One region of the Ralstonia sp. RRA genome, then DNA from elsewhere that is predicted to be linked to it. Evidence: predicted binding sites of a transcription regulator. Region 1 holds the regulator's gene; each other region holds the start of a gene.
What was found. Region 1 encodes FliA, which starts transcription of late flagellar genes. Its sites were predicted from a motif close to CTAAAGTTTNNNNNNNNNNNGCCGNTA; they were not measured.
Positions count from the first base shown of each region.

Region 2: a site for FliA is predicted at 6,191-6,217, ahead of fliD (flagellar filament capping protein FliD). Genes of this name have one in related genera too.
Region 3: a site for FliA is predicted at 8,345-8,371, ahead of flgK (flagellar hook-associated protein FlgK). Genes of this name have one in related genera too.

Region 1 covers NZ_CP146092.1:931,682-941,796, reverse strand. Annotated here, with positions in the region: gene V6657_RS22355 (YggT family protein) at 1-523, shown strand, start outside; gene V6657_RS22350 (glycine zipper 2TM domain-containing protein) at 595-777, shown strand; gene V6657_RS22345 (helix-turn-helix domain-containing protein) at 803-1,771, opposite strand; gene V6657_RS22340 (cysteine hydrolase family protein) at 1,909-2,568, shown strand; gene V6657_RS22335 (hypothetical protein) at 2,623-3,153, opposite strand; gene V6657_RS22330 (nucleobase:cation symporter-2 family protein) at 3,345-4,757, opposite strand; gene V6657_RS22325 (hypothetical protein) at 4,906-5,568, opposite strand; gene V6657_RS22320 (MBL fold metallo-hydrolase) at 5,956-7,038, shown strand; gene V6657_RS22315 (RNA polymerase sigma factor FliA) at 7,074-7,835, opposite strand; gene V6657_RS22310 (flagellar synthesis regulator FleN) at 7,844-8,614, opposite strand; gene flhF (flagellar biosynthesis protein FlhF) at 8,630-10,115, opposite strand, start outside.
Region 2 covers NZ_CP146092.1:140,163-150,277, reverse strand. Annotated here, with positions in the region: gene fliN (flagellar motor switch protein FliN) at 1-324, opposite strand, end outside; gene fliM (flagellar motor switch protein FliM) at 314-1,321, opposite strand; gene fliL (flagellar basal body-associated protein FliL) at 1,323-1,820, opposite strand; gene V6657_RS18680 (EAL domain-containing protein) at 2,323-4,062, shown strand; gene V6657_RS18675 (response regulator transcription factor) at 4,197-4,832, opposite strand; gene V6657_RS18670 (flagellin) at 5,237-6,058, shown strand; gene fliD (flagellar filament capping protein FliD) at 6,262-8,304, shown strand; gene fliS (flagellar export chaperone FliS) at 8,367-8,795, shown strand; gene V6657_RS18655 (flagellar protein FliT) at 8,855-9,211, shown strand; gene V6657_RS18650 (glycosyltransferase family 2 protein) at 9,225-10,115, opposite strand, start outside.
Region 3 covers NZ_CP146092.1:153,073-163,187, forward strand. Annotated here, with positions in the region: gene V6657_RS18720 (YkgJ family cysteine cluster protein) at 1-57, shown strand, start outside; gene V6657_RS18725 (3-ketoacyl-ACP reductase FabG2) at 310-1,038, shown strand; gene V6657_RS18730 (ACT domain-containing protein) at 1,140-1,562, shown strand; gene V6657_RS18735 (fused MFS/spermidine synthase) at 1,629-2,420, opposite strand; gene V6657_RS18740 (SulP family inorganic anion transporter) at 2,536-4,266, opposite strand; gene V6657_RS18745 (YoaK family protein) at 4,520-5,263, opposite strand; gene flgL (flagellar hook-associated protein FlgL) at 5,330-6,289, opposite strand; gene flgK (flagellar hook-associated protein FlgK) at 6,355-8,292, opposite strand; gene flgJ (flagellar assembly peptidoglycan hydrolase FlgJ) at 8,411-9,511, opposite strand; gene V6657_RS18765 (flagellar basal body P-ring protein FlgI) at 9,528-10,115, opposite strand, start outside.

The DNA.
Region 1 (10,115 bases):
CTTCTCGCTCTTTGGCGCCGCGCTGTTGATACGCGCCTGGACGCAGGCGGTGCGGCTGTCACCGCGCAATCCGCTGTCGCAGGCCATCTTTCAACTGACGGGCTGGCTGGTGCATCCGCTGCGCCGGGTGATTCCGGCCACGGGCTACATCGATTGGTCGTCGCTGGTGGCGGCCTATGCCACGGCGCTCGTGTATCTGTTCCTGCTGCTGGCCTCCGTGGGCGTGAGCCCGATGGCGCTCCTGCCGTGGGGCTTTGTGGCAGCGCTGTTCACGGTGCTCAAGTGGGCGTTCAACGTGCTGGTCTGGGTGACCATTGCGTCGGCCATCCTGTCGTGGATGGGCCCGGCATCGCCCATGGGCGCGGTGCTCAATACGTTGGTCGATCCGCTGCTGCGCCCGATCCGCCGCGTGGTGCCGCCGCTGGGCGGGCGGCTGGATCTCTCTCCGCTGATCCTGCTGGTGATTGCGCAGGTGCTGGTGATCGCGCTGTCGCACCTGTCGCTTTCGCCGCTGTTCATGTGAGCGCGGCACGCGCCTTGCTCGACTGAAGGTGCCAGCGCACGCACTGCGCCGGCCCTATCAGGAGAGCACACATGAACACATGGAAAACGGCGCTGATTTGCGCGATTGCAGCACTGGCCCCGGCATTGGCGGCATGTACCGTAGGCGGTGCAGTGGCGGGCGGCGTGGCAGGCCATGAGCTGACACACAGCCCGGCCGGCACGATCGGCGGCGCAGTGGCCGGCGGTGTGATCGGCCACGAGCTGAGCAAGTAGCCAGTCCCGCCCATCTCTTCTCTCTTCAGGTGTGCGCGAACAGCGCGCGATACGCGCTGGGTGAGGTGTGATACGTCCGGCTGAAATGCTGGCGCAACGACACCGCACTGCCGAAGCCTGCCAGTTGTGCAATCGCTTCCACCGGCTGGCGCGTGGTCTCCAGCATGCGTTGTGCGTAGGCCAGACGTTGGCCGAGCAACCATTGGCCGACAGTCGCGCCGGTCAACTCACGAAAGCGTCGCGTGAAATTGCGTCGGCTCATCGCGGCGCGTTCAGCCAGCGAATCCAGCGTGTGCGGCTCAGCCAGGTTGGCAACGGCCCAGTTCAGCAGATCGGATAAGCGATCGCCACCCGGTGCATCGTGCAGCGGCTGCTCAATGTATTGCGCCTGCCCGCCCTGCCGGTGCGGTGCCACCACCAGCCGGCGCGCAATGCGGTTGGCCACCTCTGCGCCATGCCAGCGGCGCACGAGGTGCAGGCAGCAATCCAGCCCCGCAGCCGTACCGGCAGATGTCACCAGCCGGCCATCGTCGGCATCCAGATACAGCACATCGGGTACAAGCTTCACGCGCGGATAGCGCTGCGAGAATGCCTCAACCGCGCTCCAATGCGTGGTGGCTTCATGGCCGTCGAGCACGCCCGCTTCGGCCAGCACAAACGCCCCCAGGCACAGGCCGACGACCGTGGCACCCCTCGCGTACGCATCGCGCACGGCATTCACCATGGGTGCGGGCGGGCGCTCATCTGTGTCGCGCCATGACGGCACGATCAGCACGTCGGCGCGGGCCGCGTCTTCCAGCGTCAGGTCCGTCTGTACGGCAAACCCTGCGGTGGTGCGCAGGCCGCCTTTCCTGGCGGGTTCACCCGCGCAGATCCGCAGGTTGTACGCAGGCAGCCCCGCCCAGATGCGGTCTTCGAACACCAAGCACGGCACCGAGAGGTGAAATGGGCTGATGTCATTGAAAGCCAGAACGGCGATTTCCTGGGGTTGCATGGGGGCTCCGCGTGTTTGGCCCAATTTCATCGATGAATGTCTTCCGGGCCACTGTCGGGAAGGATAGCCATGCACGAAGATGCTGTCCATGGGCTCACGCAATGCCCCAACCCCAAACCCTCTCCGAGGAGCCAGCCATGACCGCAAACATCACCCCGAAGCGCGCCCTGATCGTCATCGATGTGCAGAACGAGTACTTCACCGGCGGCCTGCCGATCGAGTATCCGAACCCGCAGCAGACTGTCGCCAATGTCGGCGTTGCCATGGATACGGCGCGTGAGGCAGGCATTCCGGTGATCGTTGTGCAGCAGACCTCGCCCGCCAGCTCGCCGCTGTTTGCCATTGACACGGACGGCTGGCAACTGCACCCGGTGGTGGCCTCGCGCCCGCACGACCACTACGTAAGCAAGACGCTGCCGAGTGCATACCCGGAAACCGATCTGGCGCAATGGCTGCAAACCAACGGCATCGACACATTGACCGTGGTCGGCTACATGACGCACAACTGCGATGCCTCCACCATCAACCACGCGCTGCACAACGGCACGGCGGTGGAGTTTCTGCACGACGCGTCGGGCTCGGTGCCGTATCAGAACCAGGCGGGCTTTGCCAGCGCGGAAGAGATCCACCGTGTGTTCAGCGTGGTGCTGCAATCGCGCTTTGCGGCGGTGATGTCGACCCAGGATTGGGTGCACAGCGTGAAGACCGGTGCGGTGCCGGTGCGCGACAACATCTACAAGTCCAATCAGCGGGCGCGTGGTCTGCTGAAGGACGACGTTGCGCAGAAGGCCGCTTGATCGCTCGGCGTTATCGCAAAAAAAAACACCTCGCCTTGCGCGGGGTGTTTGTGCTCAGCCAGCCGCACCCTCTTCAGCCGGCAGAAACCCCCGGAAGGACACCTCGACCTGCTCCACCATCGACGCCGAGGTGGCTTCGCGCAGGGCTGCCATCAGCGCCTCGAATGCCCCTTCCACAGACGCGCGGTCGGTGGCCTCGACCAGGCGCTGGCGGATCGGATGCTCGGCCGAGCTGAACGTGCGCGCCGCAATGTCCATGAGGTACATGCGTGCCGCAGCCAGCGAGCGCTTGCGATTGGGCGCGGCAGGTTTGAGCGGCTCGGGCTGCGGTTCGGCAACCTGAACCAAGGCAGGCTCACCAGCAACATCGGCCGCAATCTGAATGAAACCCGCCTGCAGCAGTTCGAGCACGGCCTGCGCTTCCAGACCCAGTTGGCTCGCACGCACGGCAAGATCCTCGCCCGTGGCCTGGCCGTCCACCATGATGAGCAGCGCGCGGCTTGAGCGGCTGAGCGCGCCATTGCGCGTGGCGATCTCACGGCGCCCCGCGTCTGTCTTTTCGAATCGTGCTGATAGCGCTTGCATGGTTTCCTCCCCGCTTTTTCTCTTCCTCCTCCGAAGATTGGGCACAACCTAAGGCGCTTTATTTGCAGAACCGTGAAACTGCGCAGCGTGCACTGTGAAATCGATAAGCAAACGCTTGCGCTCAGATTGGTGTCGCCAAAGCAAAACACCCCGCCTGAAGCGGGGTGTTGCATGGTTGCGGGTTGCGTTACTCAGTGCGCTGCAGCGGCGCCGCTCATCACCTCATGCGAACCACGGATGCCGTTGAACCACGCGTTGAGCACCACCGCCACCAGCGTGCCCAGGACGATACCGCTGTGGGTAATCGGGTGCGTCCATTCCGGAAAGTGGTGGAAGAAGGTCGGCGCCAGCGTCGGCACCATGCCAAAGCCCACCGACACGGCGATGATCAGCAGGTTATGGCGCTGGTTCTGGAAATCCACCATGCCCAGCATGCGGATACCGGCCGCGGCCACCATGCCGAACATCACCAGCCCCGCGCCACCCAGCACGTACTGCGGCACCGATGCCACCACGTACGACAGCTTCGGAAACAGCCCCAGCACGATCAGCAGCACACCGCCCGCCGCCGCCACGTAGCGCGAGCGCACACCCGTGATCGACACCAGCCCGATGTTCTGCGAGAACGACGTATGCGGGAACGTGTTGAACACACCGGCCACCACCGTCGCCAGACCGTCGGCGCGCAGGCCGTTGGTCAGCTCGTTGCGCGAGATGGGCTTGCCCACCACGTGCGACAGCGCGAGAAACATGCCGGTCGATTCCACCAGCGTGATCACGATCACGATGCACATCGAGATGATGGCCGACAGCTCGAACTTGGGCATGCCGAAGTGGAACGGCGTTACCAGCGTCATCAGCGGCGCGGCGCTTGCATCGGCCAGCGACACCTTGCCGAACGCGGCGGCCACCAGCGTGCCCGCCACGATGCCCAGCAGCACAGCAATATTGCACAGCAGCGCGTTACCGAACTTGGTCAGCAGCAGGATCGTCACCAGCACCAGCGCGGCAATCGCCAGGCCGAACGGGTCGCCAAAGGCCGGGTTCGGCACCATGTGTTTCACACCGTCCACCACCTGCGGAATCATCTGCTGGCCACCGGCGGCCCAGTTGATGCCCACACTCAGCAGCGAAAAGCCGATCAACATGATGACCGTGCCCGTCACCACGCGCGGGAACAGGCCCAGCAGCCGGCCCATCAGCGGCGCAATGGCAATGCCGAACACACCCGAAACGATGGACGCCCCAAAGATGCCGGGCAACCCCATGCCGGGCTCCACACCGATGGCGATCATCGGTGCCACGGCGGCAAACGTCACCCCCATCATCACCGGCAGCCGGATCCCGAAGATCAGGAAGCCGAGCGACTGGATGAGCGTGCCGATACCGGCCGCAAACAAATCGCAATTGACGAGATACGAAAGATCGCTCTTCGACAGGCCGAGCGCATTGCCGACAATCAGCGGCACCGCAATCGCACCGGCATACATCACCAGCAGGTGCTGCAGGCCGAGTGCAAACAGGCGCGGCAGCGGCAGGCGTTCGTTGACAGGATCGACGCAGGTCGAGGACGACGGCGAGGGAAGGCCGGGGGATTGGCGCATTGTCTTGTCTCCTGAGGCCACTCCCGTGTACGTGCCGGGAGCGTGCCTGGTGTGCATCGAGCGGACCGGGCGCGGGCCCCGTCTGCCGACATTTGCGCGACGTGATGTCGCACATTTGCCGGCATCTTGGAGCGCGCCCCGGCTTATGTCAACAATTGCTACCGTCTTTTGTGTACATATTTTGCGTTCTTAAATGCGAGTGTGCTTCGAACATCGCCACACCCTGGTAGGTCACGCCGGAGTCGAATCGCTGGCGGTACAGGATGACGCATCGCAGCATGCCGTTGTCGGCCACCACGGGCGTGAGATCGTAGGTGCTGCGCCCAAACGGGCTGCCACCGTGGCAGGTGGCGCCAATATCGGGGTGGTAGTGCCGGATCAGCAGCGTCGCGCACTGCCCGTTGGCTTGCACTTCCAGGCGGCCGATCAGTCGCAGGGTGCCGTCCTGCCAGACCATGTCCAGCGTGCCGCTCACGCTGCCTACGGGCCCGCACCCGCCAACCACGGTGGGTGTCGTGAACAAGCCGCGGCAGCCGAGCATGGTTTGCTGGCGCAAGGTCAAGTCGGCCTGATCGATCACGGCGTAGTGGTAGTCCCCCGCGCCGCCGCCAACCGCTAAGGTTTGCGCGCCCATGCGCACGGTGCCGCGCGTCCAGCGCCCGTGCATGTAACCGCGGTGGTGATGGAGATCGGCCAGCTCGGCGGTGTCGCCAATCAGCTGGTAATCGTTGATGCCGACGATGGCACCCGAAGGCAGTTGCGCCAGCCGAGCAGCGCTACCGCTGACCTGCCGCGCCCCGTTGCCCAGCATGAAGCGGGGCGGCGCACTACGATAGGCAGGCAGTGATTCTGTGGAAAACGTGGCAACCCGGGCGTCGGGCAGCAGAACAATCTGTCCGCTCGCCGCTGGTTCCTGACAACCTGTCAAATTGTTGGCGGTCCCCTTTTTTTATGCGCATCGTGCGCATCCGTAACGTCGGTTTGCCCAGCCAAGTGATGAGATGAATCCATTGTGGTCCTTGAGGAAGGTTTAACTGCCGCGACCCCGTAGCGGAATGTGCTGCGCAGCGCGCCTCAGCGAGGCGGATTCAGCCTAGGCAGTGGCTTACCCAAAGTTCAAGAAACAACACAACTTGATATTCCTTGATATTCAAGCGGGTTCCCTCAACTGCGGGACTCGTCCATCCCCAGCGATGCCATGAAGAACCCTCACTACGATCCGGCCAAGCCTCACCACACGCCGGACGGCTTCCGCAACCGCTACCCCCATCCGCGCCCCGGCGGCGATTTCTGGAAATGGCAACGTGAGCGCCGCAAGGCCGGGCTCCCCAAGCCGCCCACGCTGGACCTCTCCTGCATTGCCCCCAACCTGAGCGGGGTACACCAGCCGCCCGACGTGCCGCAACTCACCTGGATCGGCCACGAGACACTGCTGCTGCAGATTGATGGGCTCAACGTGCTGACAGACCCGGTGTTCTCCAAGCGCGCCTCGCCGCTGCCGTTTGCCGGCCCGCGCCGCCACCAGCCGCCGGGCCTGTCGCTCACGCAGTTGCCGCATATCGACCTGGTGCTGATCTCGCACAACCACTACGACCATCTGGACAAAGCCAGCGTGCGTGCGCTGATGCGCCAGCCGGGCGGAGCACCCATGTTTTTCGTGCCGCTGGGCATCGACCACTGGTTTGCGCGCAACGTGCGCGGCACGCGCCTATCAGGTGACAACCCCAACGTGCGCGCCTTCGACTGGGACGACGAAGCGCAATTCGGCCCCTTCACCGCGCACTTCTGCGCCGTGCAGCATTGGTCCGCTCGCGGCCTGTACGACCGCAACCAGACGCTATGGGGCAGTTGGGCATTGCTGCATCCGCGCCTGCGCTTCTGGTTCTCGGGCGACCTAGGGTATTCGCAGGACACGCGCGACATTGGCACGCGCTTCAGCCACTTTGATGTGGCCGCCATTGCCGTGGGCGCCTACGAGCCGCGCTGGTTCATGAAGGCCCAGCACATCGACCCGACCGAGGCGGTGCAGGTCATGCAGGACATCGGCGCGCGCCAGGCGGTGGGCATCCACTGGGGCACGTTCGCGCTGACGGACGAACCGCTGGACCAGCCCATCGCCGATCTGGCCCACGCATTGAAGGTTGCCGACGTGCCCGCAGAACGCTTCGCCCTCTTCAAGCATGGCGAGACGCGCGTATGGGACGCAGCGGCCCAACGCCTTGTCACCGCGTTGCCCAAAGAAAAAGCGCGGCCGCGAGATGACTCGCTGGCCGCGCAGTAAAAATCTGGCAGGTAACGCTAGAGACTAAGCCGGCATCAGGTCGGCGTCGGCAGCCATGCACGGTCACGCAGACGGGCACGGATGCGTGCGATGGCCTGGCTGTGGATCTGGCACACGCGCGATTCCGACACGCCCATCACGGCGCCGATCTCACGCAGGTTCAAGTCCTGCTCGTAGTAGAGGCTCATCATCAGCTTCTCACGCTCGGGCAGGCCTTCGATGGCGGCCACCACCGACTCGCGCAGGTCGTGGTCCAGCAACTGGTCCAGCGGCGTGGAATCGTTCTCGGCGGCGCGGTTCTCGATGAAGGCGTCGGCGTCTTCGCGGTCGAAATCTTCGTAGTACAGCAGCTGGCTGCCTTGCAGGTCGACCAGTTGCTTCTGGTAGTCGGCCAGCGACATGTTCAGCGCGGCAGCAATCTCCGTTTCGGTGGGCGCGCGGCCCTTCTGCTGCTGCAGCTTCTGGATCGCCTGCTCGATCGTGCGGGCATTGCGGCGCAGGCCGCGCGGCAGCCAGTCGGAGCCGCGCAGCTCGTCCAGGATCGCGCCGCGAATACGCTGGGCAGCGTAGAACTCAAACTGCACGCCCTGCGTTTCTTCATAGCGCGACAGCGCATCGAGCAAGCCCATCATGCCGGCCTGGATCAGATCGTCGAGTTCGACGCTGGCCGGCAGCTTCACCATCATCTGGTTGGCAATGCGGCGCACCAGCGGTGCATACGTCGCCATCTCGTCGGACTTGGTCTTGCGACCGGTTGCGGTGTACATATCCATGCCTGCCTTTGGCGCTTCGTTCATGGTGCGCCTCAATAAACCATCTCGGCCGCGCGCGCGGTCGCGCGGGGCGTCAGGATCGACGTTGTTTGTGCCGACTCATGTGCCGCTGTCTGAGTCGATTCCTGCGCCGATACCATCACCCGCGACGGCTCATTGTCGTCAGCGGCTTGGGCCTCGGCGCTGGCCCAGCTCAGCATCTCTTCGGCAAGCTGGCGGAAGGCCATGGCCGAAGGCGATGCGGGAAACGCGCTCGCCACGGGCTTGCCGAGCGAGAGCGCCAGTTCTACGTGCCGGTCTTCCGGCAGATAACCGGCAAAGTCGATACGGGTGTTCAAGTACTGCCCCACCGTGTTGGCCAGGTTGCCGAACACGCGCACGGCGGAGTCGACCGAATGCGCACCACAGACCACCGTGCGGATACCCGCGCCACCTTGCAGCCCCGCGGTCTTCTTGAGCAGCGTGTACGCGCTCTTGATCCCTTCCGGGCCATCGGAGAAGACCAGCAGCACGTCGTCGCAGGCTTCGGCCACCGTGCCCAGCGCACGGGAGCCGAAATGCGCCGCCACCAGGGTGACGTCGGCGCTGTCGTCGTGCTGCTCAAGCATGCCGGCCACCGCCAGCATGGTTTGCGCGCTCACCACGGCAGCGTCGCGACCCATGGCCGACAACGCAATGCGCAGGTTGTCGACAAAGTCGTCAATCTGCTCCTCTGCACCGATCACCAGCACGCGGCGGCTTGCCACCTGGCCGAGCATGCGGCGCAGCCCGGCGGCCTGGTCCTTGGCGAATGGGGTCGTCATGGTCGCCCCTCTCTTTTATGCGAAATCGAAAGCGGCCAGGCCCGGTTCGCGGCTGCGTGCGGCGCCTTGCGCCACCAGCAGCGATTCATCTGAATCCAGCGCGAACGACGATTGCTCGGCACTTGCACGGAAACTGCGGTGGATCAGCAGCTTCTTGTTCGGTACTGCAATGTCCTCCGGCACACGCTGGCCGTACGACACGTAGTGCAGCGGCAGGCGGCGGCGGATCATCACGTCCATGGCGTGGCCCACCGAGGCGGCCTCGTCGATCTTGGTCAGGATGCAGCCGGCCAGGTTGGCATCGCGGTAGGCGCTCACCACTTCGTCAAGCGTCTTGCCGTTGCTTGCAGCGTTCAGCAGCAGCAGGCGCTTGATCGACGGGCCCACGGCATGCAGCATCGCCATCTGTTCGGACACGGCGCGATCACGCTGGCTCATGCCAATGGTGTCGATCAGCACAACGTGCTTTTCACGCAGATCGTTGAGCGCCAGGCTCAGGTCTTGCGCGTCTTTCACGGCATGCACCGAGACGCCCAGGATCTTGCCGTAGATGCGCAGTTGTTCGTGGCCGCCGATCCGGTAGCTGTCGGTCGAGAGCAGTGCCACGCGCGATGCGCCATGGCGCAGCACGAAGCGCGCAGCCAGCTTGGCGGTGGTGGTGGTCTTGCCCACGCCGGTCGGACCCATCAGCGCAAACACGCCGCCCTGGTCGAGCAGGCTGTTTTCGTCCGACACGGTGGTCAGGTTCTTTTCAATGGCGCGCTGCACGAAGTCCAGCGCACCTTCATACGTGTCGTGCTGCGGCATGTTCTCCAGCACGTAGCGCGTGAGCTGCGCCGAGAAACCGGCGTTCAGCATGGTCTGGAACAGGCGCGTGCGCACCGGATCGCCCAGCTTCACGCCCAGCGAGGCCAGGCTCGACATGGCGTCGGTCAACGTGCTCTTGAGCACGTCGATCTCGCTGACCATGCGGCGGGTCATGGCATCGGTTTCCGCCTTGATGTCGGCCTTGATGGCCGAGTGCTGCAGGCTCACGTCTTCGCGCGGGGCGTCAGGTTTGGCCATCGAATCCTCCATGCGGACGAAGATGTCGGCCGGCTTGGCAGTCTCAACTTGCGGTTGCGGGCGAGCCATCTGCTGCTCGGCGGCGCGCGTAGCGCGTGCCTGGGCTTCCACGCGCTCGGCAAACGAGCGCAGCGTGGTCGGCTGGTCTTCTTGCGTGCGCAGCGGCTCGCGGCGGGCGGCCGGGCGCTGGATCTGTTCGACCGGCTCGTCTTCCGGCACCACGGTGCGGCGGGCGATGAACTGGGCCGTGCTGGCCAGCGTCTGGGCGGCATCTTCGTTGGCGCGATCCAGCGACAGGCCTGCCAGCATGCGGGTGGAGGCCACCAGCGGGTCCACACCCAGCAGCGTTTCCGATGCGCCGAGCTCCACGTCGTCATCCACGCGGGCTTGCAGCTTGCGGCCAGCGGCCGGCTCAGCCAGCGCGTCTTCTTGCACA
Region 2 (10,115 bases), 790 kb from region 1:
CTCGCCGGCCAGTGCGTCCAGCTCCACCACCGAGCCCTGTGCCAGTTGCAGCAGGTTCTTGATGGGCACCTTGGTGCGGCCCAGCTCCACCGTCAACTGCACGGGGATGTCCAGGATCATGTCGATGTCGTTGCGCGTGTTGCCGGCCGCACTGGGGTTATCGACAACCAGCGGCTTGAACACCGAATCGGTGGCTGGCGTGGCTGCCGGCGGATTGGCGGCTGCACGTTGTGCTGCCTCCAGTGCCATGGCCTCTTCCATCGTCATCTCGACATCGATGTCGTCGGCGCTGGTCTCGGGGTTCATGGTCGGTTCAGTTGTCATCTTCAGACTCCATGGCAGATTCACTGCCGCTCATATTCAGCATGCGGTTGACCCGCAGGGCGTATTGACCGTTGAAGGTGCCGTAGCTGCATTCCATGACGGGCACGCCGTCTACCTTGGCGGTCACGAAATCGTCCAGCTCAACCGGCAGGACATCACCCACCTTCATGTTCAGGAGGTCGGAAAACTGCACGCGGGCGGTGGTCAGGGCTGCAATCAGTTCCACCTCGGCGGTTTGCACCTGCTGCGAGAGCAGGCGAACCCAGCGCTTGTCCACTTCCAGCGCCTCGCCCTGGATGGCGGAGGTGAGCCGGTCGCGGATCGGCTCGATCATCGTGTAGGGCATGCAGATGTGCACGTCGCCGCCGTTGCTGCCCAGCTCCACACTGAAGCTGGTGCTGACGACCACCTCGTTGGGCGTGGCCACGTTGGCAAACTCGGTGTGCATTTCCATGCGCAGCGCTTCGAACTCGATCGGGTAGATCGGTTGCCAGGCCTTGGCGTAGTGCTCGAACACGAGCTGCAGCATGCGCTGGATGATGCGCTGCTCCACATCGGTAAAGTCACGGCCTTCCACGCGCATGTGGAAGCGCCCGTCGCCACCGAACAGGTTGTCGACCACCAGGAAGATCAGGTTGGGGTCGAACACGAACAGCGCCGTGCCGCGCAGCGGCTTGACGTGCACGAGGTTGATGGCGGCCGGCACGACCAGGTTGCGGATGAACTCGCTGTACTTCTGGACCTTCACCGGCCCAACGGAGATTTCCGCATTGCGGCGCATGAAGTTGAACAACCCCAGGCGCCAGTTGCGCGCAAACCGCTCGTTGATGATTTCCAGCGTGGGCATGCGCCCACGGACGATGCGCTCCTGAGAGCCCAGGTTGTAGGTGCGTACACCAGACGGGTCGGCCGCGACAGGTTCCTCGTCGACCTCGTTGGTGACGCCCTTGAGGAGCGCATCGATCTCCTCCTGGGAAAGAAACTCTTCCTTGAGCATGTCACTGAATCACGAAGTTGGTGAACAGGACGTCCGCCACCGGCGATTCCTTGCCGACAGCCTTGAACACCTGCTCGCATTGTTCGACGATTTCCTTGGCCAGCGCGGCCTTGCCCTCTGCCGGATACAGCTCGGTGGGCGACTTGCTGGCCAGCAGCGTCAGGATTCGGCTGCGCAGTTCGGGCGTGTAGGTCTTGATGCCTTCTTCTGCGTGCTTGTCAAAACTCTTGAAGGTGATACCGATCTGCAGATAGCGATCGTTGCCTTCCTCGGGCTTGAGGTTGACGGTCAGGGTATCCATTGGCACGAACACCGGCTCTTTGGGCTTGGCCGGTGCGGCGGGGGACGCGGCGTGGTTGGCGCCTCCCAGGAAGAACCAGGCAGCGGCGCCGCCCATGCCGACGAGCACGAGCACGATCAGGATGATCAGCAGCAGCTTGGTGGAGCCGCCCTTGGCAGCAGGGGCGGGGGCAGTCGTGGCGGCAGCGGCTTCGGCCATGGGGATCACTCGGAGCTAATGGGACAACGATCGGGGGGAAGACCTGCCCGGCTCGAAATTCGGAAATTCCAGAGTCGGGTTCTCGGATGGCATTCTTCCTCACCTCTGTCCAGCTCATTCCGGCAAGAAACGCGGTCAATCCCGTCTATCTCGGGGGTTTGCGGCAAAGAGATGGGGGAATCTGGTTATCGAAAAGTAATTCATAAGTCACTTTATGGTGGCATATCTCGTCCCCATGCGCCTTCCTCATCTCCCGGCGCGCACACCGCTGCGTAAAAGTGATGTCGGCCCGAAAGATTTGCCCGTGCGTGCCGTTGTAGTTCTGCAAAGGGCGCCGGGCAGGTTTCGGCGCCGCACACACGTCCTGCCGGAAGCCGTCTTGAATTCCTTGCCCTTTCCCACCCGAGCTGCTCTTGGCGCCGTCGATGCCGACGGGCTGCCGGCTGACTGTCCGGCACGCGGCGAGCCACCAGGCTTCTGCCCGAAGCTCGATCTGCTGTCGATGGTCAACGCGCTGACAGAGGGCATTCTGGTGTGCGACGGCCAGCGGCGCGTGACCTACGCCAACCCCAGCGCCGCGCGCTTGCTGGGTGTGCCGGTGGCCGATCTGATTGGCCGCACGCTGCCGCAGGTGGTGTTGTCGGCCGTTGACGAGTTTGAGACGCCGATCCACGACGCCGACTGGCCCGACATCGACGTGATGGCCGAAGGCCTGCCGCAGTTGAACCAGATTTTCGGGCTGCATTGCCAGGACGGGCGCACCGTGTGGGTGTCGAGCAACTGGACGCCGCTGTACACCGAGGGCGGCCACGCGATGACTGCGGTGCCGGCGGCTGGATCCAATGCGGGCATGCCGCCGTACTCCGTGCTGGTGTCGCTGGTCGACATTACGCAGATCCGCGAGGCGCAGCAGCGCATCCGGCATCTGGCCACGCACGACACGCTGACCGGCTTGCTGAACCGCTCCGCGCTGGAAGACCGCCTGGAGCACGCACTGGCCATCGCGCGCCGCAACCGTACGCGCGTCTCGGTCATGTTCCTGGATCTGGATCGCTTCAAGAACGTCAACGACACGCTGGGCCACCAGTTTGGCGACATGCTGCTGCGTGAAGTGGCGGCCCGCCTGCAGGCCTGTGCGCGTGAGGCCGACACAGTGGCGCGCCTGGGCGGCGACGAATTCGTCGTCATGCTCGAATCGCTCGACGGCCTGGGCACGCGCCGCGTGGCCGAGCGCATTCTCTCGGCCATCAGCGCGCCGTTCTACATTGAAGGGCAGGAGTTGTTCCTGGGCGTGTCGATCGGCATTGCCGTGGCACCCCACGACGGCGACGACCCCAACACCTTGCTGCGCAAGGCCGACGCGGCCATGTATCTGGCCAAGGAGCGCGGCCGCAATAATTTTCAGACGTTTACCAGCGATCTGGACGACCGTGTTTCGCGCCGGTTCCGCATTGAATCGGGCCTGCGCCGCGCCAGCGACCGCAACGAGTTCTACGCCGACTACCAGCCGCGCGTGGACGTGAAGAGCGGCCGCATCGTCAGCGTCGAGGCGCTGATCCGCTGGAACTCGGCAGACTTCGGCCGCATGATGCCCGGCCAGTTCATCCAGGATGCGGAAGAAACCGGCCTGATCGTCGAGATCGACCGCTGGATCCTGCGCGCCGCTTGCGATCAACTTGCACGCTGGCGCCGCATCGGGCTGCCGCAACTGCGCATGTCGATCAACTTGTCAGGGCAGGCTTTCAGCTCGGGGCAGCTCAGTACCATGGTGCGCGGGGCGTTGTCCACCAGCGGCTTGCCCGGTGACGCAGTCGAGCTGGAGATGACCGAGGGCATCCTGATCCGCGATGATCCGTCGCTGCATGCGCTGCTGACCGAGCTGCGCGCGATGGGGGTGTCGCTGGCGCTGGACGATTTCGGCACCGGATATTCATCGCTGTCGTATCTGCACCGTTTCCCGATCGACACGCTCAAGATCGACCGCTCATTCGTGCAGGATTTACCGCACGTGGCCGAGCGTGCCGCCATCACGCGGGCCATCATCATGATGGCGCAGGCGATGGGCATGAAGACCGTGGCGGAGGGCGTGGAGACCGCCGGGCAACTCGATTTCCTGCGCGAAGTCGGCTGCGACGAGTATCAAGGCTACCTGCTCACGCGGCCGCTGGAGCCTTCCGCCGTGCAGGAGTTGGTGCGCGAGAACGTGCGCCGCTGTGGGTTGCGCGAGCCACGTCTCCTGTGATTTTCGATCTTTTTTAGGATGCCCTGAAAAGCGTAGCGAGCGGTCCGCGGTTGGTTCGAGAAGCGCAGCCGTACACGCGTACGGCGAGCATCGCAGAGCCAAGATCGGATCGCGCAGTAGCTTTGCAGGGCAACCTATAGCTGCAAGCCGTTGCTGACCACGTACATGGTCACCTCGGCGTTGTTGCGCAGCTTCATCTTCGAGAGTACCCGCCCCCGATACACGCTGACCGTCTTGGCGCTGATCTGCAGTGCCTCGGCAATCTCGCTTAGCGTGCGGCCGGAGCCGAGCATGCGCAGAGTCTGGAATTCCCGGTCGGACAGGACGTCGTGGCGGGGCTTGTCCCAGTCGACGTTCAGGTTGTCGGCCAGCACTTCCACCAGGTCGGAGGGCAGGTACTTCTTGCCCTTGGAGATGGCGTTGACGGCCGCGAGCAACTGCGGCTGGCTGGCGTCCATCGGCAGATAACCGGATGCGCCGGCCTTGAGTGCGCGCACGGCCAGCAGCGCCTCGGGGTGGCGACCCAGTGCCAGCACGGCCAGGCGCGCATGCTGCTGGCGGACGGCCTTGATGGTCAGGAATTCGTCACCGGTGGCAGATTCCACCGAGAACAGCATGACGTCCCACTCGCGTTCGGCAAGCAGGTCTTGGTTGGTGTTGTGCAGGTCGGGTACAGCCTCGATCTGCCGGGCCAGGCGTGAATCCTTGAGGATTTGGCGCAAGCCGGCACGGGCAATATCGTGCGGTTCGACAATCAGAACGTTAAGCATGGTGGGCGTTGCGGTCAAACGGGCTCGACTTGAGCTCTTCTAACCGCCGGCAGGTTTTGGGCTGGTCCGGCGGGCTTGCAACTCCCCATCTGTGCGATGGCGCTCTCTATACAGGGATGCGGGCGCCTCTGAACTGGTCGATCGAGTATAGCCGAGCGCGTATCTGCCAAGAAGGCGGCCCGGCGCCTCTTTTGGTGGGGGGCGGAAGTAGGAGGTGCCGCCGGAGCCAAACCGCCGCTCGCGCACAAATTTGTCAAGTTGCCCCTAAACTTTCTGCCGCGGCCACCGATAACCTGAGTACAACGCAGACCTGATCCCCTTCAAGTTGCAGGTCACGTTGCCCGGCCTAGCCGGAACGAGCAACCAAACGGGCAACAACGCCATCGGGAAACTTAGGAGCCGTCATGTCCCTCAGCCTTAATACCAACATCTCGTCCCTGCAAACGCAGCAAGCTCTGTCGGAATCGCAGAACGCTCTGCACACGTCGCTGCAACGTCTGTCGACCGGCCTGCGCGTGAACAGCGCCCAGGACGATGCCGCCGCTTACGCTGTGGCCTCCAGCCTGACCACCACGCTGAACTCGCAAACGCAAGGTATCCAGAACTCCAACCAGGCGATGTCGTATCTGCAAACGGCCGACTCGTACCTGAGCCAAGTTGAAAGCAACCTGCAGCGTATGAACCAGCTGGCTGTGGAAGCCAACAACGGCGGTCTGTCGACCACCGACCAGGCCAACCTGGACAAGGAATACCAGAAGCTGGCCACCGCCAACAAGAACATCGAGACCAACGCGAACTACAACGGCAACAAGCTGTTCGACGGTTCGGTCACGTCCACGGCGTTCCAGTACGGCCAGAATGCGGCGACCGATGTGACCACGGTCTCCAACGCCAACCTGTCGACCTTCGGCACGCTGGCTGGTACGAGCGTGACCAGCGCCGCCAACGCCACGGCAGCCCAAGCCGCCATCGCCACCGACCTGACCAACCTGAAGGCAGCTCGCGCCAGCCTGGGTGCTCAGCAAAGTGGTCTGACCTCGACCATCAACACGCTGACGTCGAACAACACTGCGCTGTCGGCTGCCAAGTCGTCCTTGATCGATACGGACTATGCGTCGGAAACGTCGAACATGACGCGTCAGAACATCCTGCAGCAAGCGGGTACGGCCATGCTGGCGCAAGCCAACTCGGCACCGAACAGCATCCTGAACCTGCTGAAGGGCTAATAGCAGGCTGATACTGGCCCGGCCTGTCTGGCGACAGACGGCTGGGACAAAGGCCGGCGCTCTTCGGGGCGCCGGCCTTTTTCTTTGGTCGGATACCCCCCTTCATCAGGGGTGGCGTATGGGCGCCATGCCCTAAAGAAGTGGCAGGCACTGCCGTTGAGAAGAAAGACTTCCCGCCAAGCAGCCGCTCACCAGATTCGATCATGGCGACCACAACGACCTCTTCCACCACCAGCAACTACGTACCGCCGATCTCGATCCCCGGTATTGGGACGAGCATCGACGTCAACACGCTGGTCTCCAGCCTGATGAGCGTGGAAAGCCGGCCACTGACACAGTTGCAGACCCAGCAGAGCTCGTACCAGACGCAGCTCTCGGCCGTGGGTACGCTCAAGAGTTCGCTGTCGACCTTCCAGACTGCGCTGTCGAACCTGAGCAGCCTGTCGAACTACAGCTCCATGAAGGCGAGCGGCTACGACACATCGGTGTTGAGCGCGTCGGTCACCGGCTCGGCCGCGGCCAGCTCCTACGCCGTCAATGTGACGCAGCTTGCGCAATCGCAGGTGCTGGCAGCGCAAGGGCAGACGTCCACCACGACGTCCATCGGTAGCGGCACGTCCACCACGATCTCCTTCTCGTTCGGCACGGTGTCGGGCGGCAGCTTCTCCAGCGGCAAGTACACGGGCTCCACGTTCACACAGAACGGCAGCCTGCCGGGCGGTTCGATCACGATCAATTCGTCCAACAATACGTTGGCCGGCATTCGTGATGCGATCAACTCGGCCAACCTGGGTGTGTCGGCCAGCATCGTCAATGATGGCAGCGGCAACCCGTACCGCCTGGTGCTGACCTCCACGGCGGGCGGCTCCAACTCGGAGATGAAGATCTCCGTGTCGGGCGATTCGACGCTGTCTTCGCTGCTCTCGCAAGATCCGGCCGGCACGCAGAACATGACCGAGGTGACCACGGGCCAGAACGCCCAGGCCACGATCAATGGCATTGCTGTGCAGAGCCCGACCAACACGTTGTCCAACGTGGTGACTGGCACGTCGTTCACGCTGGCCAAGACCGGCAGCACCACCGTGACGGTGGCGAATGACCCGACCGCCACGACCACAGCCGTCACGAACTTCGTGAACGGCTACAACGCGCTGCGCACGCAACTGAATTCGCTCACCAACATCGACACCAGCAACGCGGCCAACAATGGCCCGCTGGCTGGCGATGTGAGCACCAAAACGCTCATCAACCAGATTACGGACGTGCTGGGCCAGGCGGTCGGTAGTGGCAATTACCAGTCGTTGGGCAGCGTGGGCGTGACGATGAATTCCGACGGCACGCTGTCGATCAACAACACCACGCTGTCGGCGGCTATTGCCGCATCGCCCAGCCAGGTGGCTGGCTTGTTTGCCGGCACTGGTACGGCTACGGATGCGCTGGTCAACGTGCCGACCTTCTCGGATACCACGCAGTCAGGCAGCTACGCCGTCAACGTGACGCAACTGGCCACGCAGGGCTCGCTCACGGGCTCGGCGGCAGCCAACACGACCATCACGGCCGGCACGAACGACACGCTGGCCTTCAATATCAGCGGCATCGCCGTCAACGTGACGGTGCCGGCTGGCAGCTACAGCGCTGCTGGCCTGGCTGCGCAGATCCAGAGCCAGATCAACGCGTCGTCGAGCCTGCAGTCCGCCAAGGTCACCGCGTCGGTTTCGGCCAACGCCAGCGGCGTGCTGTCGGTTACCGACAACCAGTTTGGTTCGATCTCGGCGGTGTCGGTGTCGGGCAATGGCGCTTCGTCTCTGTTCGGTAGCCCCACTGCAACGAACGGCCAAGATGTGCAGGGCACCATCAACGGCGTGGCGGCTACAAGTTCGGGTCAGAACCTGTATGGCGCCACCGGCACGGCCGTCGATGGCCTGACCGTGCAGGTGACCGGCGGTGCGCTGGGCAACCGCGGCACGGTGACAGTGCAGCGTGGCTACGCCGCACAGCTCAACACAGTCATGACCAACCTGCTGTCGAGCAACGGCATGGTGCAGAACGAGACGGACGCGATCAACAGTTCGCTCACCTCGATCGCCAGCCAGATCACCAACATGCAACTGCAGTTGAGCAACAAGCAGGCCCTGTACTACACGCAGTTCAATGCGTTGTCTGCAGCGGTGGCCAGCATGACGAATACCAGTACCTACCTGACCACGCAGCTCGCGGCCATCGCCAACCAGACCAAGAGCAACTAAGTCAGGGTTGAAACACGACCCTGAGCACCACCCATAACAAGATCACAGCGAGGACCTTTTTCATGTACGCAGCACGCCGCGCCATCGGTGCCTATGCGCAAGTCGGTATCGAGACGTCTGTGGTTGACGCTAACCCGCACCGGCTGATCGCCATGCTGTTCGATGGTGCACGCGCCGCTGTCAAGCTGGCCGCCGCCTCCATCGAGCGCGGCGACCTGCCCACCAAGCTGCGTGCCTTTGACAAGGCTATCTCGATCATTGGCCAGGGCCTGCAGGCCAGTCTCGACCACAAGCGTGGGGGCGAGATCGCCGCGCAGCTCAATGGTCTGTACGATTACATGATGCGCCGTTTGGTGGTGGCCAACGGCACCAACGACCTGACGATGCTTGCCGAAGTTGACGGTCTGCTGGCGTCGTTGCAGGAAGCCTGGCTTGCCATCGGTCAGCCGGGTGCTGCGGCGCCCAGCAACCGTCTGAGTGTTGTGAGCTGACGCGGCTGGCCGCGCAGTAAAGCGATTTTTTGATTGAATTCGGCCCAACTGGAGCCAACATGCACCGCCACATCCCGATCAAGGACAGCGAAAGTCTGTTCGTCTGCTACGAAGCCATCGCGCGCCTGACTGCCGAGATGGTCAATGCTGCTGAAGTGGGCAACTGGGAGATCGTCAGTACGCTGGAGAGCGAAAGCGCCGCCTATGTGGATGCGCTGCGCCGTTCTGAGCCGCACCCTACGCTGTCACGCGACGACATCGAGCGCAAACGTACGTTGCTCGTGCGCATTCTTGAAGACGACGCCCGCGTACGCGCGATGGTGTATCCGCGTCTGGATCGCCTGCAGAAGCGCATCGACACGGCACGCCGTGCCAACACTGCCAGCAACGCCTACGGCAGCATGGCACGCTACTGATCTACAGGATCACTCAAACCTCGCGAGGCGCAGGCGCGCCTTGCATCTGCCTCGACAGCGCCAGGTATTGCTCGGATTTGCGGGCAAGCACGTTGGCCTGCATCTGATACACGGTAGCGAGTTGCTGGGCAGCCAGGAAGCTGCCTCGCCCAACAACGCTGCCGTCCATCCCCGCCTGATCGCCAATCTCCAGGCAACGGCAGAATGCCTGCTCCGCCAACGGCAGCCATTGCGTGCTGGCGTGCTCAGGATGTTTGACCGCCGCATCCACCAACACCAGGCCCAGCGCGAAACACAGATCCGGAAAATCCGGCCATGCATGGATGCTGGTATCCGCATGGGCCATCGCCTCGTCCAGTCGATCCGATTTGCCCAGGCTATACAGATAGCGCAGTGCGAGGCTGCGGCGGTACGGTGCGTCTTGCGGCGCGAGGGCGAAAGCGCGGGCGTAATAGTCCGTGGCTCGAGCGTAGTCTTCCTGATGCAACTCGATTTCCTTGCCGAGCTGGAATAGCACGTAAGGATCATCAGGTCGATGCTTGAGTTCGTCGAGCAGGAGCTGCGTATTGCGCTCGCCTTTCTTCTGCATCTTGGCGGCGGTATAGCCATCGTGCCGCAGCACGATGGACAGGCGCTGCGCCGGCAGTGAAGACACCGGCTGTTCATGGATGCGGCCCACATAGCGCACGCCACGTGGCAGCAGGCGGGGGAGCCATGCAATCAACTGGCTGGCGGAGTTGGCCGCATCGGTATCGTTCTTGATGCAGAGGATGCCCAGCATCGGGTTGGCGTTGCTGAGGGCGCGCAGATGTTCACCACCGCTTTCCAGCCATTCATCCGCATCCAGGACGAGGTTCCAATCCGCATTGGCGGCCTCCAGCGCAGCGTTGCGGGCTGCTGAAAA
Region 3 (10,115 bases), 780 kb from region 1:
GACATTGAAGCGGAGATTCACCGCTTCTTTGCAGAGACACGTCACGTGCTGGTCTGAGGCAACGCGGCGTAACGAGGGTTCCACGCCTCGATCGCTTCCTCCATGGCACTGAAAGCGACACGGCGCAGTGTGGTGACGCGCGCTTCGTCAAAGCAAGGGCAGACCTATCAATCAGATTCCGCCGTACCCATCTTCCCGAGATGCCAGTCGGAACATGCTCGGCGCGGCTTCCTGAAATTTGCCTGAGCCACGGTGTTAGTCTTGGGCAATCACACGTTTCCAAGCGTCACCGAAAAGGAGTCTCACCACATGAGCCGCCGTGTTCTTGTGACGGGCGCAAGCCGTGGCATTGGCCGCGCGATCGCCTACCAACTGGCATCTGACGGGTTCGACGTCTCGGTCCATTGCCGCAGCGGCCGCAAAGAGGCCGAGGCCGTCGTGGCCGACATTCAAGCGCAGGGCGGCACTGCCCACGTCTTGCAGTTCGACGTGCGCGACCGCAATGCCTGCCGCACGCAGCTCGAAGCCGACGTTGAAGCGCACGGCGCGTACTACGGCATCGTCCTGTGCGCGGGTGTAACGCGCGATGCCGCCTTCCCCGCCCTGACCGACGAAGACTGGGACATCGTGCTGGAAACGGGCCTGGACGGTTTCTACAACGTCGTGCACCCGCTCACCATGCCGATGGTGCGTGCGCGCCAGGGCGGGCGCATTGTCACCATTGCCTCCGTCTCGGGGGTGATGGGCAATCGCGGGCAGGTCAACTACAGCGCGGCCAAGGCCGGGTTGATTGGCGCGACGAAGGCACTGGCCGTGGAGCTGGCCTCGCGCAAGATCACCGTCAATTGCGTGGCGCCCGGGCTGATCGAAACCGAAATGCTGGCCCACATGGAACACATGGATCAGGCCCTGCAGGCCGTGCCGATGAACCGCGTTGGCCAACCGGCGGAGGTGGCTGCGGTGGTGGGCTTTCTGATGTCGGATGCCGCCTCCTATGTCACGCGGCAGTTGATTGGCGTGAATGGCGGGATGATCTGATCTCCGCAAAGCACTGGATGCCTATACTGCATTGCTAAGACGCTCCCCCGCAGTACGCGATGTCATGCGACGTTGACCAAACGAAGCAAGGAGACATGACAATGGACCTCATCGTGGAGCAAGTGGAAGTCTGGGCAGCCAGCATTCCAGACAAGCCAGGTGGCCTGGCAACGGTCTTGACGACCCTGCGCGATGCCGGGGCCGATCTGCAGTGGATCATCGCGCGCCGCAGCCCCGACAGACTCGGCGAAGGCGTTGTCTTCATCACCCCACTGCAAGGCGATCACGAAATGCAGGCCGCGGCGGTGGCGGGCTTCAACGTTTCGCAAAAACAGCACTGCGTTCGTGTCACGGGCCGCAATCAGCCAGGCATTGCCGCGGCACTGACCGAGGACCTTGCCGAGGCCGGAATCAACCTCCGGGGCTTCTCAGCCGCAGCGATCGACTCGCAGTTCGTTGCCTACATTGCAGTTGACTCGCAAGAGGCGGTTGACAAGGCAATGGCTGTTCTTAAGGCTGTCTGATCGCTTGAACGGCGCTGGCCAACCAGGGCGGCGCGGACCGCAAGTGCATCAAAGGCCCCGGATCCGTCAGAATGCGCGATCCACCGTCGGCCGCCCACGCTGCTTCAGATGATGTGCCGCCGAGCACAAGTCCAGCACATGCTGTGTCTCCAGACTTTGCGCACGCGTGAGCAACGCGTTCAGCGGTGGGAGTTTCCCCTTCCAGGCCAGCAAGGTGTAGTTGCCGCCATCCTCGGAAAGCCAGATGGAGAAGGACTCGCCGAACGCAGTGCGGACTTCGTCCAGGTAGAACGGAATATCCGGGTCCGTCTCCAGGAAATTGGCAACCAGCACGCCATTGTCTGCAAGCCGTGCGCGGCAATCCGCATAGAACTCCGCCGTGCCCAGTTGCGCGGGCATGCCGTATGCCAGGAAGCCATCGACCAAAATCACATCCGGCCGCGCCTCTTGGCCTTTGACGTATTCGACGCCATCGGCACAGACCACCTCGAAGCGACCGTCATCCGGCGGAATCTGGAACGCATTGCGCAAGGCGATCACGGACGGGTCGATCTCGATCGCCACCACTTTCGTATCGGGAAGATGGTGATAGCAGTACTTGGCCAGCGAGCCGCCACCCAAACCAATGATCGAAATCCGGGCAGGCGCCGGGTGCAAGAGCAAGAAGCTCATCATCGTCCGGGTATAGCCGAGCACCAGCTTGTTGGGCGCATGCCTGAGCATGAGGCTCTGGATTGCCTGCTCATCGAAATGCAGTGAAATGATCGGCCCTGATTCCAGCACCACGGGTTTCCCATCACTGGGAGAATCAACAGGAAACGCCATGTCTGCGTCAAGGAAGGCGCTGGAGGGGTCCATCGGGTGTTCTCAATCAAATATCCGCAACGGTGGCAAGGTTACAGCACCACGCCATAGCCCCCGGAATCCGAGACAACCCGCTTCAATTGCCCCCGAGCGATCTCGGCGGCCTCGGCTACCGGTTCAACCACTCCTCCCGGCTGACTTTGAGCACCGCTTCAGCCTGCCTGGATAGCGCTGCCTGGTGCTCGCGAGCGGCGTCCTCGCTGGAGCCGATCAGCACATCGCACCGGGCGATGGCAGCAGCAAAGCTGTCCTGATAGTTGTCGTGCCCAACAGCGGCCAGGATGCCCGCCTTCTCCAGCTTGCCCCTGACCCGATCGTTCGCTTCGCTGACCAGCACCGTGATGCTGCGTTTCTCCAGCTTGGCGATCACTTCCTCCAGGGTGAGTAGCCCGGTCATGTCGATAAACGGCACGCGTTTGAGCCGCAGAATCAGCACTCGCGGGTCTGCGTGGGTCTGACTCAAGGCGCGCTCGAAATTTTCGACCGCTCCGAAGAAGAACGGGCCGTCGATCGCGTAGACCAGCACGCTGGGTGGCAATTGCATCTGCCCCAATTCGGTACCGAGCTGCTGGACGGACTGCTGCGACACTTCAACCGACGAGGCCATCCGCCGCAAGAACTGCAGCGTGGCCAGGATGACGCCGATGTTGACCGCCACCACCAGATCGGCAAACACCGTCAGGAAAAACGTCATCAGCAGAATCGCGACATCGGCACGTGGTGCACGCCGAGTCATCCGCGCAAAGTGTCGGACCTCGCTCATGTTGTAGGCCACCACGAACAGGATCGCCGACAACGCCGCCAGCGGCACCTTCGACGCCAACGGCGCAAGCAGGAGGAGGATCGCAACCAGCGTCAGCGCGTGCACGATGCCTGCCAAGGGGCTGTTCCCTCCGTTGCGGATGTTCGTTGCCGTACGGGCAATCGCGCCAGTCGCCGCGAAGCCGCCAAAGAGGGGCGCCGCGATATTGGCAAGCCCCTGACCAATCAGCTCCTGGTTCGCGTCGTGGCGGGTCCCGGCCATGCCATCGGCCACCACCGCCGACAGCAGCGACTCAATCGCACCCAGCATCGCAATCGTAAAAGCGGGGCCGACCAGTTCGACGACGCGCGTCATGGTCACGTTGGGCAAGGTGATGTTGGGCAGGCCTTGTGGAAGGCCGCCGAAGGTGCTGCCAATGGTGGCCACGCCATCGAAGTGGAATGTTGCCTGCAGTGCGGTGACGACAACCATCGCCACCAGTGGACCAGGCACCCGCTTAAGACGAGCAAAGCGCGGGGTGAGGATGACCAGCAACAGGCTTGCGATGGCCAATGCCGTAGTTGCGGGATGCAGATGCGGCAGGGCTTGCAGCGTATGCCAGAGCTTGTCGTGGAAATGTGCCCCAGACGGTTTGGGTAGCCCGAAAAAATCGGGCCATTGCCCCACCCAGATAATGACGCCGATCCCCGTCGTAAAGCCGACGATGACTGGGGCCGGGATGAACTTGATGACCGTCCCCAGCCGGGCGGCGCCCATCCCCACCAGAATGATGCCCGCCATCAGCGTGGCGATCTGAAGACCATCGATGCCATGCGCGGCCGTGACACCCGACAGGATCACGATGAATGCACCCGTCGGCCCTGCGATCTGCATACGGCTGCCACCGAAGGCGGAAACCAGCAGGCCAGCGACGATGGCGGTATAGAGCCCCTGCTCAGGCTTTGCGCCGGAGGCAATGGCAAAGGCCATCGCCAGCGGTAACGCCACGACGCCGACGACCAAGCCGGAGATCACGTTGGGCAGCCAATTCTGGCGTCGCAGCAATCCAGCGCGATAAGCTTCTTGCAGTGCGATCATGGATGTGTCCTGCCAACCCGTTCGACTCATCCATGGTAATCCCGGTGCCCGTGCCGCGAGTAAAACCGTTGATGGTTTCAATGTATCCGCAACAGGCAGGCCGACATCTAGGCCGCTGACCTCGCCTGGACGTGCTCGAAGCCGAGCGCGACGCCTCACTACACGCATGGAAGCCGCTTGATCCGCCCGGGCTCGGCGCCCAAATGGGGCGAATCAAATGGGCGAATCAAGTGCGCGCTGCCCTCAATGCGGCCTACCGCCGACGCAACAGCAGATCGTCCACGATCGGCACCACAGCCAGCAGCATCAGGATCGAAGCCAGCGGAATCGTCGTTGCATAGCCGAGGTGCTTGAACCCCAGCGCCCCCGTCACGCCACCCACGAAAAACATGCCCAGCAGCGACACCAGCAGCCGCAGTTTGGGCCGGTTGGCGACCACGGTCGGCAAGTTGCGATGTCCGTGGTTCCAGTACAGCGCCTTGCCGACCTCAATGCCGATGTCGGTGGCCAAGCCGGTCACGTGCGTGGTGCGGATCTCCGCCTTTGAAATCTTGGTGATGATGGCGTTCTGCAACCCCATCAGAAAACACAGCAGCACGACGGTGGCCGGCACAAACACGACGCGGTATTGATCAAGCGACGTGCCCATCATGCCGAAGAGCAGCAGCAACCCAGCTTCGAGCATGAGCGGCAGCGCAAATTCACTCTGCGTGCGGCGTCGGCGCCCCCAGTTGACAAGCACGGCCGTACAGGCCGCCCCGCACAGGAACGCCAGCAGCGACGCAAAACCCGCGAGCAGGAGCACGATATTGCCCAGCACGAGGTCGTCGGCCATTGCCGAGACAATGCCGGACATATGCGAGGTGTACTGCTTGACGGCGAGAAAGCCGCCTGCGTTGGCGGCGCCCGCCACGAAGGCCAGTGATTGCCCCAGGCGCCGGTTGGCGTCATCGGTGCGTTGGGGGCTGGTCAGGCGGCGGAGGTATTGAATCGGCATGACCCATCCAGACGGTAACCAAGCGGTCATTATGCCCGCTCAAAGGTCACCGTCTTTAACGGAAGGTCAAGGATTGAAGTACTGGAACAGCGACATGCCCTGCATGGCCGTAAACGTCTTCTGCGCGGCCTGCAACGACACCTGCTGCTGGGCAAACTGCGAAATGGCAGTCGTGTAATCCACCGACTGCAGCTTGGAGATCTGCTCCTTCAACTGCTCGCCGTAGTTCGAGCCGCTGCTGTTGAGCGTAGTGATCTGCGCCTGCTGCGTACCCACCGTCACCTGCGCCTGCAGGGCGACTTGGTAAGCGTTGTCGAGGTTGCCCTGCGCTGTCTGCACAGCCTTCTGCAGGTTGGCAACGTCGGTGGCCTGGGTGGCCGGGTTGATTGGGGTGGACAGCGCCGTGATCAGGTTTTCGTACGTCTTGAAGATGCTTTGGTTGGCGCTCGGGTTGGCCGGGTCCTTATTGGCAATGCGCACGAACACCGAGTCACCCGACACCGAATTCGGCATCGATACATTTTGCGAAACCTGCACCGTGGGCGGCTGACCGCTACCAACGTACTGCACGCTGCCGCCCGTGTTGACGAACGGGTCGGTCGTGCCGTTGGCGCCACCGAACAGCGCCACGCCCGAGGCATCGCGCTGGTTGGCGGTGGCGAGCAACTGCTGATACTGCAGCTTGACCTGCGCCAGCACACCAATGCGCTGCGAATCCGTCATCAGCGAGGTATTGGCCGACACCAGGCTCTGCTTGCCCTGCTGCAGCGTGGTCGCCAGGTTGGTGAGCGCTGACGACACGTTGGTCAGGCGCGCATCGGTGGCGTCGCGGTTGACCTGGTACTGATCGTTGGCGTCCTGCGTCTGCTGCAGCTGCGACATCTGGCCAAACGCGCTCGGGTTGTCACCCGCGCTGGTGAGCGCAATGCCGCTCGCAATCTGCTGCTGCAGCGTCATCAGGTTCGACTGCGCGTTCTGCATGGAAGCAGTGGATGCAGCAAAGAATTGGGCGGTACTGACTCGCATGATCGGTCCGGACGAAGGGCTTTAGGACGTTATCGGCACGTTGGCGCGATTCTTCAGTCGTTGCGTTAGCCGCCGGCAATCGACAGCAGCGAACCGAACAGCGTATTTGCCGTCTGCATCACCTTGGCCGATGCCTGGTAGGCCTGCTGGTACTTCATCAGTTTCATCGCCTCCTCATCCAGGCTCACGCCCGACACCGATTGCTGCTGCTGCGTGGAGCTTGCCAGCAGCGCCTTCTGCGACGTCAGGTTGCTGCTGGCCGTGTTGGCCTGCACACCCACCTTGGTGACGAGGTTGTTCCACGACGAGCCGATCGAGGTGGTGCCGCCGTCGAGCAGCGTGGCATTGCGCAGCTTGGCCAGCGCGCTGGCGTTGCCGCCGTCGGTGCTGTTGGCGGTGTTGGCCGAGATGGCAAACGTGTCGTTGTTGGCCGGCGTGCCCGACAGCGTCATCTGCACGCCATTGAACGAGTACGTCGCACCCTGCGTGTACGGCGCCGTGCCGCCGCTGTAAGTCGTGTTGGTGCCGTTGACGTTGACCGTCACGCTGCCCGGGAACCCCGAGAGCGAGCCACCCACCGCCGAGCTGTAGGTCAGGTTGACCGGCGAGGTCAGCGGCGAGCCGGCGTACGTGCTGTCCACACCAATGGACGACCCCGTGGCGCTGCCCGTGTTGTTGCTGCCCTGGTTGAGCACCACCGGTGTAGCGGCGGCCACGTTGTGATAGTCGGTGGTGAGCGTCTGCATGCTCGACGCCGCATTGGCGGTCGGGCGCACCAGGAACGAATCCCCACTGTTCATGGTGCCCGACAGGTTCATCGTGACGCCATCGATGGTAGTCGGCCAGCTCGTCACCGTCACGGAGGCAGAACCATCCGGGTAGTGCGAGACGGTGTAGGCGCCGCCCTGGTACTTGATCTGGTAGTCGTAACCTTGGCCCGCGTTGGCGTTGGTGATGCTGGCCGTGACGGTAGCGCTGCCAGTGTTGTTGCTGCTGGCGGCAACGGTGGGGCCAGCCACGGAGAAGAGGTTCGTCCCCATCTTGCCGTTGGCGTCCATGCCCAGGCTGTTCTGCGCGTTCACATCGGCCGACACGGCTGCCGCCAGTTTGCCCAGGCTGTTTTGCGCCGGGAGGAGCGTGTTGCGGCGGAAATCCAGCAGCCCGCCCAGGGCGCCGCCGCCCAGTTGGCTGTCATCAATGTTGACGGTGCCGGCCGGGCTCTTGTAGCCCACCGACAGCTGCGTCGGGTCGTACTGCGACGGCACGGCTGTCAGCTGGTAGCTCTGGTTGCCCTGCACCAGCGCCTGACCGTTACCCACGTAAATGTTGTACTGGCCGTCGCCGGTCTGCACCACGCTGGCCTTGATCGACTTGTTGAGCGTCTGCACGAGCTGGTCGCGCTGGTCACGCAGGTCGTTCGCAGGCTGGCCGGTGGAGGCTTCCGCCTTGGAGATCTGGTCGTTCAGGCCGGCAATCTGCTGCGCCACGCTGTTGACCGAGCTGATCTGTGTCTGCACCTGCGTGTTGACCTGGTTCGACAGCGCGTTCAACTGGCCGGCAATGGAATTGAAACGGCTCTGCAGGCCGGCGGCGGCGTTCAGGAACACCTGGCGCGCCGTGGTGCTCGACGGGTTGGACGTCAGACCGTCGGCCCCATTGAAGAAGCTGGTCAGCGCCGAGCTCAGGCCGCTGTTGCTGTCCGACATGTACTGGCTCAGGCCGGACACCAGGCTATTGAGCTGATCAGCCGAGCTGGTGGCGGCCTGTCCGCTCTGCACCTGGGCCGTCAGGAACTGGTCGTAGATACGCTTGACGGTCGTCACATTCGCACCCTGCCCCAGATAGCCGACGCCGGCGTACAGCGGAATGTTCTCCGTCTGCACGGCCTCCTGGCGCGAATAGCCAGGCGTGTTGGCGTTGGCGATGTTGTTGCCGGTCACCTGTAGGTTGATATTGGCGACCTGCAGGCCGGTCGCGCCAATATTCAGGAGGGAGCTGCTCATGTTTGTCTCGGTGCAGGCAGCACAGTGCCGCCAAGATGGACCCTACAAACAACATCGGCCGGCCAAGAACAAACTTGAGCCGGCCGATGCTATCGCCTTGAAATTTTGATAGCGAACCTCAAACGATCTGTTTGAGCACCGCCATGATCTTGTTGGCGTAGTTGGGGTCGGTGGCATAACCAGCACGCTGCAGGCCCTTGGCAAACGACGCCGCATCGTTACCGTTGCCCGCTGCCACGACGTTGCTGTAGCGCGGGTTGTTGGCCAGCAGGTTGGCGTAGTCCTTGAACGCCTCGGCGTACGAGCCGTAGGCGCGGAACTTCTCCTGGACCTTGTGCGCGACGCCGCCCACGTATTCGGTGGTCGTCACCGTGGCAGTCTTGCCCGTCCACGAGCCGCCGGCCTTGATGCCAAACAGGTTGTGCGTGTTGGTGCCGTCCTTGCTCTTGATTTCGCGGCGGCCCCAGCCGGACTCCAGTGCGGCATGGCCGATCATGAAGTTGGCAGGAATGCCGGTTTCCTGCGCAGCCTGCGAGGCGTGGCCGATCAGCTTGTTGTAGAAGCTGGCCATGCGATCACCGCGCGGCTCGGCGGCGACGGAAGACAAGTCGACATCCGGCGGCACGCTGCCCGCCTGCCCACTCTGGTCTGTCCCGGCCTGCTTGCGCAGGGCGGCCAGGGCGCGCTGCACACGCTCTTCCAGGCCCGGGCGCGGCACGGTGCTGATGCCCGAGCCGTCGTCTTCCCCACCCGACACCGTCGGCGCAACCGCCGCGGCCATGCTGTTGAGCGACGAGCGGGCGATGGCCTTGGCGGCGTCCGACGTGGAGCCGGCGGCCCCCGGCAAGGCGGTATTCGTGGCGGTGGTGTTGGACAGCGCGGTATTCACCGGCCCACCGGCATCCGGGTTCACGTGGTTGGCCTGACGCAGCATCTGCTTGAGCAACTGATCGGCCACGCCCACGCCGCGCGATGCCATCGTCTGCGAGAGCTGCTGGTCGAGCATCGACGTATACATCTTGGTCGACGACGAATCGAACGGCCCATTCTGCGGCGATGCATCGCGCATCTGCTTGAGCATCATGTTCACGAAGATCGCGTCGAACTGCTTGGCGACAGTCTTGGCGGCGCCGGTCGGGTCAGTGCGTGCGGCCTGCTTGAGCGACTCGAACCCTGTGGAGTCGAGCGCCAGGCGGCTGGTGAGGTCGGTCGGGTTCATCGCGTCGGCCCCTGCTTTAGATGATTTCCAGCTCGGCGCGCAGGGCGTTGGCCGCCTTCATCGCCTGCAGGATCGAGATCAGGTCTTGCGGGTTGGCGCCGATCGCGTTGATGGCCTTGACCACATCCGCCAGGTTGGTACCGCCCTTCACGTTGATGAGGCTGCCGCCCGCCTGCTTGACCTCAATGTTCGAACGCGCCGCCGCCACGGTCTGGCCTTGCGAGAACGGCGCCGGCTGGCTGACCACCGGCTCAGTGCTGATGGTGACCGACAGGCTGCCGTGTGCCACCGCGCAGGGCTCAAGCTTGACGAGCTGGTTCATCACCACCGAGCCCGTACGGGCATTGACCACCACGCGTGCGGCGGCCAGCGCCGGCGTCACGTCAATGTTCTGCAGCTTGGCGAGAAACCCGACGCGATCCGATGCCAGCGCCGGTGCACGCACGTTGATCGTGCGGCCATCGGCGGCCTGAGCGGTGTCGGTGCCGAACTGCTTGTTGATGGCATTGACGATGTTCTGCACCGTACCGAAGTCCGTCGTGCCGGTGTCGAGCTGGATGCTACCGGCTTCGCCCACCGTGGCCTGCACCGCGCGCTCCACCGT